4 regions of the Actinoplanes sp. NPDC051537 genome follow, and region 4 is predicted to be linked to each of the others. Evidence: riboswitches for the same ligand, from Rfam matches in the RefSeq annotation. Region 4 holds a riboswitch; each other region holds the start of a gene.

Region 1 (3,197 bases), on a different contig from region 4:
ACCGTGCTGCACCGCCTGGCCAAGAAGCGCGTGGTGGTCGAGCAGAAGGCCGACCGCGCTTATCGGTACGCCGCGACGCAGTCCCGCGAGGAGATGACGGCGTCGGTGATGCTCGACGCCCTGAGCGCGAGCACCGACCAGGACGCGGCGCTCGCCTACTTCGTCGGCCGGCTGCCCCCCGAGGCCCTCAAGGCGGCGCTCGAGGCCGTGACCAAGCGGAAATGATGGCTCGCCGATCCGCTCGTGGGTGGCGGGCGGGGCGGTGGGACGGGTGACCGCGCTCCTGCTCGGCGCGCTCGGGCTGGCCCTGTCGCTCGCCGTTCCGGGCATCCTCGCCCACGCCCGCTGGCCCGACCGCGCGCCGGCCGCGGCGGTGCTGCTGTGGCAGGCGATCACCCTGGCCGCCGTGCTCTCCGCGCTCGGCGTCGTGCTCGCTGCCCCGGAAGAGCTGGCCCGCGCGGCCGGCGCCGGCAAGCCGGTCACCGCCGCCGCCCTGGTCGGCGCCCTCGCCGTGGCCGCGACCATCGTGCTGCGGCTGCTCTGGTCGCTCTACGGCGTCACCAAGCGCTCCCGCGAGCGCCGCGCCCGGCACCGCCTGCTCGTCGACCTGCTCGACCGCGCCGAGCAGCGCGAGGAGCTCGACGACGACAACGTCCGCGTGCTCCAGGGCAACCTGCCGCTCGCCTACTGCGTGCCCGGCCGGGAGGCGCGCGTGGTGCTCAGCGACGGTGCGCTCCGGCTGCTCGACCGTCCTCAGGTCGAGGCCGTCCTCGCCCACGAGCAGACCCATCTGCGCCACCGCCACGAGGTGGTGATGGAGTCGTTCACGGCCTTCTATCGCGCCGTCCCGGCGCCGTTGCGCAGCCGGGCGCCGCTGGACGCCGTACATCTGCTGCTGGAGATGGTGGCCGACGATGCCGCACGCCGCCGCACCGGGTCCGCGCCGCTCCGCGGCGCCCTGGAACGCCTGACCGACGCCGTCCCTCTGACGGAGGATGTCGGTCCCGCGAAGGGCGACCAGGCGCGCCGTCTCGACCGTCTGGCGGCGCCGCCACGGTCGTCCGCGGCCCTCACCGTGACCGTCGCGGCCGGCGCCCTGGCCCTGCTCGTACTACCCACAGTGATCCTGGTCCTGCCCTGGCTCGACCAGGCCCTGGAGGCGTGGCCGTTCTAGTCACGCTGAGTAGCCTGCACGGTGCAAGCAGTTTCCTGGCCGTGGCAGCTTCAGTTAACGACTTGATCGGGAGTACGGTGGTCCCCGGTTCGGCAGCCCCCCATCGTCCATCCGGACGATCTGACGGACCACCGCCTAATCGTCCATGGCGACGAACCGGGGACCCGAGTAGTCGGGGTGAAGCCGCGATCCCCTGCGGCCGGGCGCGCTTCCCGCCCGAACCCGTCAGCTAACCCGGTCGGCGGCTTGATGGAAGAAGGGATAACGCACCTACGTGAAACGGATTGGGGCGCGCCGCGCCGCAGTTCTGCGCAGTCTCGCCTGCGCGCTCGCCGCGGTCGGGATCGTCTTCACCGGACCGTCCGTGGCGCAAGCGACTCCCTCGCCGGCCAGCGTCGAGGCCCAGATCGACAAGCAGTGGAACGAGCTCGAGCCGGTCATTGAGCAGTACAACGACGTGCACGGCAAGCTGCTCAAGAACCAGACTCAGCTGAAGAAGCTCACCACCCAGCTCACCCCGCTCCAGATCCAGGTGGATGTTGCCCTGTCTCAGGTGCGGGGGATGGCCGTCGACGCGTACATGCAGGGTTCGCCCAACGCGTTCAACGCCATGATCGTGAGCGGGTCGCCCACCGGGCTGACCGACAAGCTGACGTACCTCGATCAGCTTGCCCGTCACCAGCAGGACGAGATCGCCGGCGTCGCGAAACTGCGTGACAAGTACGCCGGCATGAAGTCCGATCTCGACGTGCTGACCAAGTCGATCGCGGCGCGCGACAGCCAGCTCGCGCAGCAGAAGGCCGCGATCCAGAAGAAGATCGACTCGCTCCAGAAGCTGCGGCTCGCGGCGTACGGCGCGGCCGGCGAGTCCGACGGCCCGTTCAAGACCGGGGCCTGTCCCGTCACCTACAGCCAGGACAAGGGTGGCCGCGCGGCGCAGCGAGCCTGCGACCTCGTCGGCAAGCCCTACGTCTTCGGCTCCGAGGGCCCGAACAGCTACGACTGCTCGGGTCTGACGAAGGCGGCGTGGGCCAGCGTCGGCGTCTTCCTCGACCACTACACGAAAGACCAGTGGAACGAGGGCAGGGCGGTGTCGCGGGACGAGCTGCAACCGGGCGACCTGGTCTTCTTCTATCCGGGCAGTCTCCATCACGTCGCCATCTACATCGGTGGCGGCAAGGTGGTGCACGCCCCGCACACGGGCGACCATGTGCGCATGGCGGTGCTCGACAAGGTGGGACCGATCGCCGGCTTCCGGCGTCCGGGCTGAGTTTCTCGGTACGTGCTTCGTGCAGCGAGGGCCGCCAGGGATGGCGGCCCTCGCTGTGTCCCAGCCCTCGACCTCTCAGCCCCCGACCTCTCAGCCCTCGACCCGGTGCGCGGCCCAGAACGAGGTGAGGCTGGTCGAGCCGGCGGCGGCCTGCGCGGCGGCCTTGAAGTCGGCCACCGTCGAGACGCCGTACCAGTGCGACGCCGCGTACGACTTGAGCAGGTTGGTCATCGCCGTCGTGCCGATCAGGCGGCGCAGGTCGTGCAGCGTGCACTTGCCGTAGCCGTAGACCACGGTGCTGTAGCGGCTGGAGTGCGCGTCCCAGTACGCCATCGAGTTCGTCAGCTTCTCGGCCGATGACTGCCAGGTGATGCCGCAGCCCGAGCCGGTCAGGCCGCGGTAGAGGTCGGTGGCGTAGTCGGTGAAGCCCTCGTCCAGCCAGGGCGTCGTGTACTCGTCGTCGCCCACGATCCCGTAGAACCACTGGTGGGCGAGCTCGTGCGCGAGGGCGGTCGAGCTGATCACGTCGAGCACGAAGCCCGGGTACTCCATGCCGCCGAACCAGTAGCCGTTGTCGAGCACCACGTCGGCCTCGCCGTAGGGGTAGGCGCCGAAGCGGGCCGAGTGCGCGTCGAGGGCGGCCCTGGCGGTGCTCAGCATCGAGTTGGCGCTCGAGGTGCTGATCGAGCTCACCGAGTACACGTTGACGGCGACGCCACCCGCCGTCGTTCCGGAGATCTTGCGGAACGGCCC
Region 2 (3,197 bases), on a different contig from region 4:
GAGCCGAGTCGCTGAGAGCCGCCGGACGCGGCCGACGCGCACGCGTGAGACGACTCAGCACGCGCGCGGGCCCACGTTTGGGGGCAGAAATCCGGCGATTCAGGGCAGACACGCCCGGCACTATGCCATGACCATCGACAGACACGGAAGTTCGATGCCCCTACCGGGTGGTGTCGTCCGAGGTCCGGTTCTCCCGCGGCTCCGGGTCGTCCTCGCGCTCGTCGGACTCCGCGAGGATCGCCTCAGCCTGCGCCTGCGGGTCGGCGCTGCCGGCCGCGCGCTCTTCGGGGAGCAGTTCGGCGGCGCGTTGCTCGATGCGGTCCTCAGTCATGATCGACGAAGTACCCCGCCCCGAAGGGCCGTGAAACACCGCGCGGCCCCCGGGAGAACCCGGGGGCCGCGCAAGAGATGTCGGTGTGCATGTCGCCTCTCGGCGAGTGGCACGACACGGCTCCAGCCGAACGGTATTCCGTGAAGGCATTAGTGGTGAGGCCCGGGGACACTGGACACACCGACATCTATTCTCAACCGTCGGTCGCCCGGCCCGATTCCGTGAGCGATTGTGACCTGAGTCACTTCCGGTCGCGGTCAGAAGGCCTGGGTCAGGCGGGACGGGTCCACCTCGCGGCCGGGGTGGCGAGCCATGTACTCGGTCTCCAGGTCGGCCGTGCGCCGGAAGTGGTTGTCCAGGGCCGCGTCGGGGCCGTGCCGCAGCGTCTCCAGGCGCGCGCGGTAGAGACTGGTCAGCTCCCGGAACAGGTCGTCGTCCGCGAGCGTGGCGGGGTCCACGCCGATCTCGTTGTCGAGCATCGCTACCTCCGCTGGTCGGGCCGGTAAGGGAGCGTTGCCCGTGCGGACGGCGATCAAACACCCGCCGGTACGCTCGTGGGCATGAAGGGGCTGTGGACGCCGGCGTGGATCGCCCGGCACGTCCTCGCGCTCGCCGCCGTGGTGGGCTGCCTCGGGCTGGGCTGGTGGCAGTTCAGCCGGGCCAGCGGTGGCAACACGCTCAGCTGGGGCTACACCTTCGAGTGGCCGGTCTTCGCGGCCTTCTTCGCCTTCCTCTGGGTGCGCGAGGTGCAGCTCGCCCGGCGCCCGGCGCGGCCACCCGAGGAGGATGCACCGGTGCGGCCCCCGGGCTCGCCGGTCACCGCCGGCCGGCCGGTCCGGGTCGCCGTCGCGGCGCCACCCGCCGAGGACGACCCGGAGCTGGAGGCGTACAACGACTACCTCGCCTGGCTGGCGGCCCACCCGGGCGCCCGGGCGACGGACTACCCCGGAAACTCGCCGAAGAAATAGGAAGTGGATCGTGCAGGGAGCCCTCATCCGTTACCGGATCATCGCGTGGATCGTCGGCGTCTGCCTGCTCACGCTCGTGCTGGTCGGCATGCCGCTGAAGTATCTCGGTGACAACGACACGGTCGTCGCGATCGTCGGCCCGGCCCACGGCTTCCTCTTCATGGTCTACCTGGTGCTGACGTTCGATCTGGCGCGCCGGGCGGGCTGGCCGTTCCTGCGGATGCTCCTCGTCATGGCCGCCGGAACGATCCCCTTCCTCTCGTTCTGGGCCGAGCGTAAGGTCACCAACGCGTGGGTTCCCGCGGAGCTGGCGAAAAGTCCCGTTTGACGGCCGGAATAACGCCGAGTCTTCGCCGAATGACAATGCGTTATCGGGATCATTGGTGCATATCTGGCGTTTACCTTAAATCCCGCGCAGAGACCTTGATTTTGTTTCGCGCATCGATAAGTTAATGCGGTTGGTTCGGTCCGCAGCCACTTCCCTCGGGTGGCGCCGGCCAACGCCGCCGAATCGGCGCGACGTGCCCCCCACGTCTCGGCCGAACCGGGGAACCGCGTTCCTGGGGTGAATCCGCTGTTCCAGCGGTAGGGCCTTCTTCCGCCCGAATCCGTCAGCTAACCCGGTAGGTGGCACAAGCGGAAGAAAGGTCTAGCAACCGGTGCCAACCCCCCGCACCAGCCTGCGGTCTCTCGCGGTCGCGGCCATGGCGATCGCGCTGACCGGGTCCCTGGCGACCTCGGCACACGCGGCGCCGTCCGAGAGCGAGCTCAAGAAGCAGATCGAGACCGCCTCGAACCAACTCGAGGACATCACCGAGTCGTACAACAAGCTCAACATCGACCTGAAGAAGACCGGCGACGACCAGAAGAAGCTGGCCGCGTCGATCGCTCCGGCCAAGGCGAAGATGGTGGTCGCCGAGGCCCAGGTCCAGTCGGTCGCCTCCACCGCGTACATGCAGGGCCGGGTCGGTCCGATGACCGCGCTGCTCGGCGGCGACCAGAGCAGCCTGATCGACCGGATGAGCTACCTCGACATGATCAGCCGGTCGAACCAGCGCGACATCGACGACTACGCGCAGACCACGCAGACCTTCGCCGAGCGGCAGGCCGCGCTGAAGACGACGCAGGCCAAGCAGCAGGCGCAGCTCAAGGCGATGGCGACGCGCAAGAAGACGATCGAGAGCAACATCAAGAAGCTGCGCGCCATGCGAGAGCAGGCGTTCGGCAGCGCGACCGAGACCGGCGTCTCGGGCGCCGCGGGCAAGGCGCCGAACATCTCCGGCTCGGCGGGCATCGCGGTCGACTTCGCGTACGTGCAGGCGAACAAGCCGGCGTACTACGGGTACGGCGACTCCGGGCCCAACACCTTCGACTGCTCGGGCCTGACCATGGCCGCCTGGGCCAAGGCCGGTAAGTCGCTGCCGCACAACGCGGCCGCGCAGTACAGCGCCACGGCCCGCATCACCAAGTCCCAGCTGCAACCGGGCGACCTGGTGTTCTATCGCAGCCTCGGCCACGTCGGCCTGTACGTCGGCGGCGGCATGATCATCGACGCGTCCCGCGAGGGCGAGCCGATCAAGAAGCGGACGATCAACATCATGACCCCGTACGGCTACGGCCGGGTGAAGTAACCGAACGCGGACATCAAGAAGGCCGGTACCCGAGGGGGTACCGGCCTTTCGCGTCTCGTCGGGGGGGTCAGGCGGCCTGGAGGCCCTCGGCCCGAGCCAGCTCACGCAGCCGGCCGAGCGCCTGGATCTCGAGCTGACGGATGCGCTCCCGGCTGAGCGAGAAGCGCGACGCCACCTCGGTCAGCGAGTGCTCCCGGCCGTCCTCGAGGCCGTACCGCGCCCGCATGATGCCGGCCGACCGGTCGTCGAGGTGGTTGAGCAGGCCCT
Region 3 (3,197 bases), on a different contig from region 4:
GAGAGCGTACGACAAGATCTCGGTCACCGGTAACTCCTTCTTTCCGGCCTGTGGATGACCGGGCGGAACCAGGGCTACCAGGCCTTCCCGGGCGATCACGTGGCTGGCCAGCTGCGACGGTAGCTCGCCGGCGACGCCGACGAGCGCGATGTCGAACATGCTGGAGAGCACCCCGTTGATGAGCGATCTCGAGTCATCCTCGATCAGCTCGAGCTCGATCGACGGGTGCTGGCGGTGGAAGGAGGCCATGGCGGCGAACAGCGGCTTGATCTCGCAGCCCCGAACCATCCCGACCGTCAGATGGCCCCGGACCAGCCCGTTCACCGCGTCGATCACTTCGCGCATGGACTCCGCTTCGGTGAGCGCCGCCTGAGCGAACGGAAGGGCGGCCTTTCCGGCCTGGGTCAGCCGCGCGACCCGCCCCGACCGGTCGAACAGCGGTGACCCCAGTTCGTTCTCCAGGGCCTTGATCTGGGCGCTCACCCCGGACTGACTGATCCGTACGCGCTCGGCGGCCCGGGTGAAGTTGGCCTCCTCGGCCACGGCGACGAAGTACTCGAGCTGACGAAGTTCCATAACTGTGGATTCTAGTTACCACAAGAACTATGCGTTGGACTTCTGCTCGGGGCCGGCGAAGAGTGGGCGCATGACCGAACGCGCAAAGGCAATGAAGCCGGAAGAACTGACCCGTCTGTTCGTGGAGCGGGCCAACGCCAAGGACGCCGAAGGCCTGGCGCTGCTGTACGAGAAAGACGCGGTCATGGCCTATCCGCCCGGTCAGCAGACGGTGGGCCGGGCCGCGATCCAGAAGTTCTGGGAGGACGTGCTGCCGAAGATGCCGGAGTTCCAGCCGGAGCAGCCGCTGCCCACTTTGATCAGTGGTGATCTGGCGCTGACGTCGACGCCGCCCAAGGACGGCGCCGGAGCGCGTGCTCAGGTGGTGCGCCGCCAGTCGGATGGCAGTTGGCTACGCGTGCTCGACCAGCCCGAGTTCGTCACGCCGACAAGCTGACACGCGGCCAAAATGCCGTGCGATCGAACACCGTGGGGATGCGACCCGGCCACCGCGGGGGGAAGGCGACCGGGTCGCGAGCGGTGGATCAGAGAGCGATGTGCTGACCGGGGAAGATCAGGTTCGGGTTGGTGATGGTGCCGTGGTTCAGCTGGTAGAGGGTGTGCCAGCCGCCCTTGATGTGGTTCTTGGTGGCGATGGCCGACAGCGTGTCGCCGGAGCGGACGACGTACGTCTTGCCGGTGGCCTTCGCGGTCGTCGCCCGGGTCACCACGTGCGACGGCTTCGACGACTTCTTAGTCGTCTTGTGAGTGGACGACTTCGAGGTCGTCGAGTGCTTCGAGGTGTGCTTCTTGGCCGACGGCTTCGACGAGGAGCCGCTGGCGTGCTTGGCCGTGTAGTGCTTCGTCGAGCCGGCCTTCTTGCCGCACATCGGCCAGGCGCCGATGCCCTGGCCGTCCAGCACCTTCTCGGCGATCCGGATCTGCTCCGAGCGGCTGGCCTTGTTGGCGGTGCTCGCGTACTTCGTGCCGCCGTAGGCCTTCCACGTACCGCGGGTGAACTGCAGCCCGCCGTAGAAGCCGTTGCCCGTGTTGATGCTCCAGTTCCCGCCCGACTCGCACTGGGCGACCGCGTCCCAGTTCACACTGGACGCCTGGGCAGGGGAAGCCGGTCCGAGCAGAGCGGCCGTGCCCGCCACGCCGGCGGCCGTGAGGCCGAGCGCGAGACGGGCGTGCTTGCGCACCCGCGGATTGCGGGCATGCTTGCGGATCTGTGCCATGACAGAGAAACCTCCACGCCTACGAGGTCAGCTGTCGGGTTCGGGCTGAGGTGCCCGGCCGCTCGTTCGGCGGCTTCACCCCGAGGCGCGCATATCGCGCGCCGAGGAACTTGGGTCCCCCGCTCCCTGCCACGAGTTCGATTTCCGGCGGGCGGTGGCAGGGACTCGGCGGTCCACCCGCGGTGCCCGCCATTGCGGGACCGGCTGACCGTAACCACGGAATCGCGGCATAGGCCAAGCTCGACGCGGGAAAGGTGACGTTCTTCTCACCGATTGACCTATTTGATCTTTCTTTATGCCGAGAATGACCGATAGCTATGCATCTCTGATTACCGATCGGTAACTTGCCGCGACGGGGGGCGGAACGTGATGGAGAATCGGCGACCATGAGCGAGCGGGTCCGCGATCACGACATCGTCGTCTACGGTGCTTCCGGCTTCGTCGGGGTGCTGGTGGCGAAGTATCTGGCCGAGCACGCCCCGGAAGGCACACGGGTGGCCCTCGCGGGCCGGTCGGAGAGCAGGTTGGCCGAGGTCAAGGGCCGTCTGGGCGTTGACTGGCCGATCCTGGTCGCCGATGCCGCGGACGTGTCGGCCCTCGAGAAGGTCGCCGGCGCCGCCAAAGTCGTGATCACCACGGTGGGGCCATATGCGAAATACGGCAAAGCGCTCGTGCGCGCCTGCGCCGCGGCCGGCACCGACTACGTCGATCTCACGGGCGAGGTGCTGTTCGCCCGGGACAGCATCGACGAGAACCACGAGCTCGCCCGCACTACCGGCGCCCGGATCGTGCACTCGTGCGGGTTCGACTCGATCCCGTCGGACATCGGCGTGCACGTGCTCGACCAACAGGTGAAGGCCGACGACGCCGGCGAACTGGCCGACACCACACTGGTCGTCACGAGCATGAAGGGCGGCTTCAGCGGCGGCACGATCGACTCGATGCGGCACCAGCTCGACATGGTCAAGGCGGACCGGAAGCTGCGGAAGATCGCGGCCAGCCCGTACTCGCTCAGCCCGGACCGCGCGAACGAGCCCGACCTCGGCCGGCAGGACGACACCGCGGTGGTCGACGCCTCCACCGTGCATCCGCGGCTGCGGGGCATGCTGGCGCCGTTCGTCATGGCGTCGTACAACACCCGGGTGGTGCGGCGCAGCAACGCGCTGCGTAACTGGCAGTACGGCCGGAGCTTCCGCTACCGCGAGGCGATGAGCGTGGGCACGTCGCCGCTCTCGCCGGTGATCGCGCACGGCACCCGGCTCGGACTCGGTGCGCTGATGGCCGGCCTTTCGCTGCCGCCTACCCGCTATGTGCTCGACCGGGTCCTGCCCAAGCCGGGGGAGGGGCCGAACGAGCGGGCCCGCGAATCGGGGCATTTCACGATGGACATCTTCGCGACGACGA
Region 4 (3,197 bases):
GGTGACCTACTCGCTGCGCAACGGCGGCGGCTCGGCCCGGCTCGTGCTGATGCACCACGGCAAGGAGGTCGAGGTGACCCAGGTGAAGCCGGTGAGCGTGCCGATTCCGCCGGCCGGACCGGTGGGGCCGCCGCCGACCCAGCCGGCGGGCCGGGCCCCGGTGCGCCGGGCTCCGCAGGACTGACCGAAAACGACGAGGCCCTCCGCGATAAGTCGCGGAGGGCCTCGTCGTTTCGGCGCTTTTCGGCTCTTACAGCAGGGATACGTGCACGTGGTCCTTGTGGGCGCTCACACCGTGATAGGCGTGCCACTTGCCGGTCGCCGGGAACCAGATCTGCTGATACCAGATGACGTAGTAGATGCCCAACCGGTCGGCGTTGCGCACGAGGAACGCCATCAGGTTGTTGCCGTAATTCTTCATGTCGGCGTTGTGCGCGTTCGAGAAACCGCTCTTCTGCAGGGACCAGTCGCAGGCCCGGCCCTTCGGATGCTCGAACGGCCCGCCGTTGCGGTGACAGCCGACGAAGCGATTGAAGCCCGCCTTCTTCACCTCTTGGTAGAGGTGCAATGTACGCGCGGTGATGCAACCGTCGGTGGTGGGATCGTTGACGGTGCATTTCTCCGGGGAGAAACCGCCATCGGCGTTACGCGGGGCGGGCGCCGCGGTCTTCGACACCGCGTCGACGAAGCCGCCGGTGAGGCTCGTCCCGCCGACCAGCGTCAGCGCCTTCTCGGCCGAGTCCTTCTGCTTCTGCATCACGAGCAGGCTCGTCTTCTGCGCCTTCACCTCGGCGTCGAGCGCGGCCTTCTTGCTGTTGACCTCGTCGATCGCCGCGTTGAGCTCGTGCAGCTTCCGGTCGTGCAGCGTATTGATCTCCTCGAGGGAGACCGCCTTCTTCAGGAAGTCGCTCGACCCCTGGCTGCCGAGCAGGAAGCTCGCGGCGCCGAGGTGGCCGGTCTGGTACTGCTGCGAGGCGATCGCGTTGACCTCGGGGATCAGCGTGTTGCGCTTGGCCTCGGCCAGGTTGATCTGGACGGCCAGCAGCTTCTGGGCCGCTGTCGACTTCGTCACCGCGGCCTTCGCCTGCACGTACTTGCGGTTCGAGGACTCGAGCACGTCGTTGAGCGTCGCGTTCGCCTCGATGTCGTCATCGCCCTCGTCGGGAGTCGCCGACGTCCCTGAGGAGGTGTCGGGGTCGGCGCTCGCGGGGGCGGCCGGAGCCGCCGCCAGGAACGAGACAGCCACGAGCGGCGCCAGGGCAAGCGTGAGCCACCGGCGGGTTCGTACGGTCATCCAGCCAGGTTCCTTCCGGTTAACCGCCGACCGGGTTAGCTGACGGGTTCGGGACGGAAGCGATCCCTACCGCTCTCGCGGATTCACCCCATTGAGGAACGTTTGGTTCCCCGGCTCGCCTCGCGGCGATTAGGCGGTGGTCTGCCGGCGCCTCGGGGGCGGCGCCTTCGGCGGCAGAGCCGTCGGTGAGTTTACCCGAGAGTCGGGAACGCATCAGGGTCCAATAATCGATGAATGCAGTGAGCGGGCAAACACTTTCCGTCATGACGTGACCCATGGTCATCAATCAATCGCATACGGTACGAGAACTGTCGATCAATCGATCTTCTGGGTATCGTCGTTCCCGATCCCCGGCCGGGGATCGCCGCCTAATCGCCGCGAGGCGAGCCGGGGAACCAAACGTTTCCTCCTGGGGTGAATCCGCGCGAGCGGTAGGGAACTTCCGTCCCGAACCCGTCAGCTAACTCGGTCGGCGGCCGACGGAAGGAAAGAGTGTGCGGCACAAAACTGTCCGCCGCCGATTAGCGGCAACGCTCGCCCTGCTGATGGCCGTCGCCGGGCTCGCGTTCGCGGCCCCGGCCGCCGCGGCGCCGGGCGACAGCGGAGACGACGGCGAGGGCGGCTCCAAGACGCTGATCCAGCAGCTCGAGGCGGCCTCCAAGGGCTACCTCGTGGCCCGGGACGCGCTCGCCGCCTCGAAAACCCAGCAGGCCCAGCTCACCGCCCGGATCAAGCAGCTGGACGTCGAGGTCGCTCCCCTTCAGGCGACGGTCGACCAGATCGTCACGGAGGCCTACAAGTCCGGTCGCCTCGGGCCGATGAGCGCGCTGCTCACCGCCAGCTCGGGCGCCGGCTTCCTGGACCGGGCCGAGACGCTCGAGACGGTGGCGGTCAAGCAGCAAGCGGCGCTCTCCGACCTGCGGGCCAACCGTGACGAGCAGGCCAAGGCCAAGCTGGCGATCGACGCCACCATTCGTGACCAGCAGAAGCAGGTCAACGTGATGGCCAAGCGCAAGGTTCAGGCCGAGAGCGCGCTGAAGGCGGCCAACGCCGGGCAGGACGACCCGCAGCCCAGCGACGGCGGCAGCAGCAAGTCGGCGTCCTCGTTCTCGGGCGGCAGCGGCATGGTGGACGACCCGACCAGCGGTGGCCGCATCACCCAGCGCCTGCTCTTCGCGATGCGGCAGGCCCAGGCCGATGGGTTCACGCACTACGTGCACTGCTGGCGCGAGCAGAACAGCGGCGAGCATCCCAAGGGCCGGGCCTGCGACTTCGCGGCCGACAAGGGCGGGTTCGGCGGAGTGGCGACCGGCGCCAGCAAGACGTACGGGAACAACCTGGCCAACTACTTCATCAACAATTCCAGCAAGCTGGGTGTGCTCTACGTCATCTGGTTCCGGCGGATCTGGCTACCGTCGAGCGGCTGGAAGGCGTACAGCGGTGGCAACGGCGATCCGTCCAGCGATCACACGAACCACGTACACCTGTCGGTGATTTAGGGATTTATGGGAGTACGGGGCCTTACTTCTTCACGAAGGCCTCGTACTCCTTCATCACGTCGTCGGTCGGGCCGTCGGCCTTGATCACGCCGCTCTCGAGCCAGATGCTGCGCTCGCAGGTGTCCCGGATCGACTGCTCGCTGTGGCTGACCAGGAAGACCGTGCCGGCCTCGGCCCGCAGATCGCGAACCCGCTGCTCGCTGCGCTTGCGGAACTTCGCGTCGCCGGTGGCCAGCGCCTCGTCGATGAGCAGTACGTCGTGCTTCTTGGCCGCGGCGATCGCGAAGCGCAGCCGGGCGCCCATGCCGGACGAGTAGGTGCGCATCGGCAGCGAGCTGAAGTCGCCCCGCTCGTTGATGCCGGAGAACTCGATGATGTCGTTGACCTGGGCCTTGACCTCGGCC

Evidence for each region. Region 4 has a riboswitch for cyclic di-AMP ahead of ACZ6TB_RS34970 (coiled-coil domain-containing protein). Riboswitches for the same ligand answer to the same signal wherever they lie in the genome.
Region 1: it holds a riboswitch for cyclic di-AMP, as region 4 does, so the genes downstream of both, ACZ6TB_RS32480 (C40 family peptidase) here and ACZ6TB_RS34970 (coiled-coil domain-containing protein) in region 4, are expected to answer to the same signal.
Region 2: it holds a riboswitch for cyclic di-AMP, as region 4 does, so the genes downstream of both, ACZ6TB_RS20430 (C40 family peptidase) here and ACZ6TB_RS34970 (coiled-coil domain-containing protein) in region 4, are expected to answer to the same signal.
Region 3: it holds a riboswitch for cyclic di-AMP, as region 4 does, so the genes downstream of both, ACZ6TB_RS42075 (transglycosylase family protein) here and ACZ6TB_RS34970 (coiled-coil domain-containing protein) in region 4, are expected to answer to the same signal.

What each region holds. Positions count from the first base shown of each region.
Region 1 covers NZ_JBVJIU010000014.1:293,916-297,112, forward strand. Annotated here, with positions in the region: gene ACZ6TB_RS32470 (BlaI/MecI/CopY family transcriptional regulator) at 1-225, shown strand, start outside; gene ACZ6TB_RS32475 (M56 family metallopeptidase) at 272-1,174, shown strand; cyclic di-AMP (ydaO/yuaA leader) riboswitch at 1,297-1,434, shown strand; gene ACZ6TB_RS32480 (C40 family peptidase) at 1,449-2,444, shown strand; gene ACZ6TB_RS32485 (M1 family metallopeptidase) at 2,535-3,197, opposite strand, start outside.
Region 2 covers NZ_JBVJIU010000008.1:32,109-35,305, forward strand. Annotated here, with positions in the region: gene ACZ6TB_RS20410 (hypothetical protein) at 161-331, opposite strand; gene ACZ6TB_RS20415 (DUF6158 family protein) at 589-864, opposite strand; gene ACZ6TB_RS20420 (hypothetical protein) at 892-1,299, shown strand; gene ACZ6TB_RS20425 (DUF3817 domain-containing protein) at 1,310-1,627, shown strand; cyclic di-AMP (ydaO/yuaA leader) riboswitch at 1,794-1,944, shown strand; gene ACZ6TB_RS20430 (C40 family peptidase) at 1,959-2,930, shown strand; gene ACZ6TB_RS20435 (sigma-70 family RNA polymerase sigma factor) at 2,998-3,197, opposite strand, start outside.
Region 3 covers NZ_JBVJIU010000024.1:19,450-22,646, reverse strand. Annotated here, with positions in the region: gene ACZ6TB_RS42085 (LysR family transcriptional regulator) at 1-576, opposite strand, end outside; gene ACZ6TB_RS42080 (YybH family protein) at 668-1,012, shown strand; gene ACZ6TB_RS42075 (transglycosylase family protein) at 1,101-1,793, opposite strand; cyclic di-AMP (ydaO/yuaA leader) riboswitch at 1,795-1,953, opposite strand; gene ACZ6TB_RS42070 (saccharopine dehydrogenase family protein) at 2,180-3,197, shown strand, end outside.
Region 4 covers NZ_JBVJIU010000016.1:215,557-218,753, forward strand. Annotated here, with positions in the region: gene ACZ6TB_RS34965 (glycoside hydrolase family 65 protein) at 1-184, shown strand, start outside; gene ACZ6TB_RS34970 (coiled-coil domain-containing protein) at 251-1,294, opposite strand; cyclic di-AMP (ydaO/yuaA leader) riboswitch at 1,304-1,440, opposite strand; cyclic di-AMP (ydaO/yuaA leader) riboswitch at 1,650-1,785, shown strand; gene ACZ6TB_RS34975 (coiled-coil domain-containing protein) at 1,789-2,793, shown strand; gene ACZ6TB_RS34980 (ABC transporter ATP-binding protein) at 2,816-3,197, opposite strand, start outside.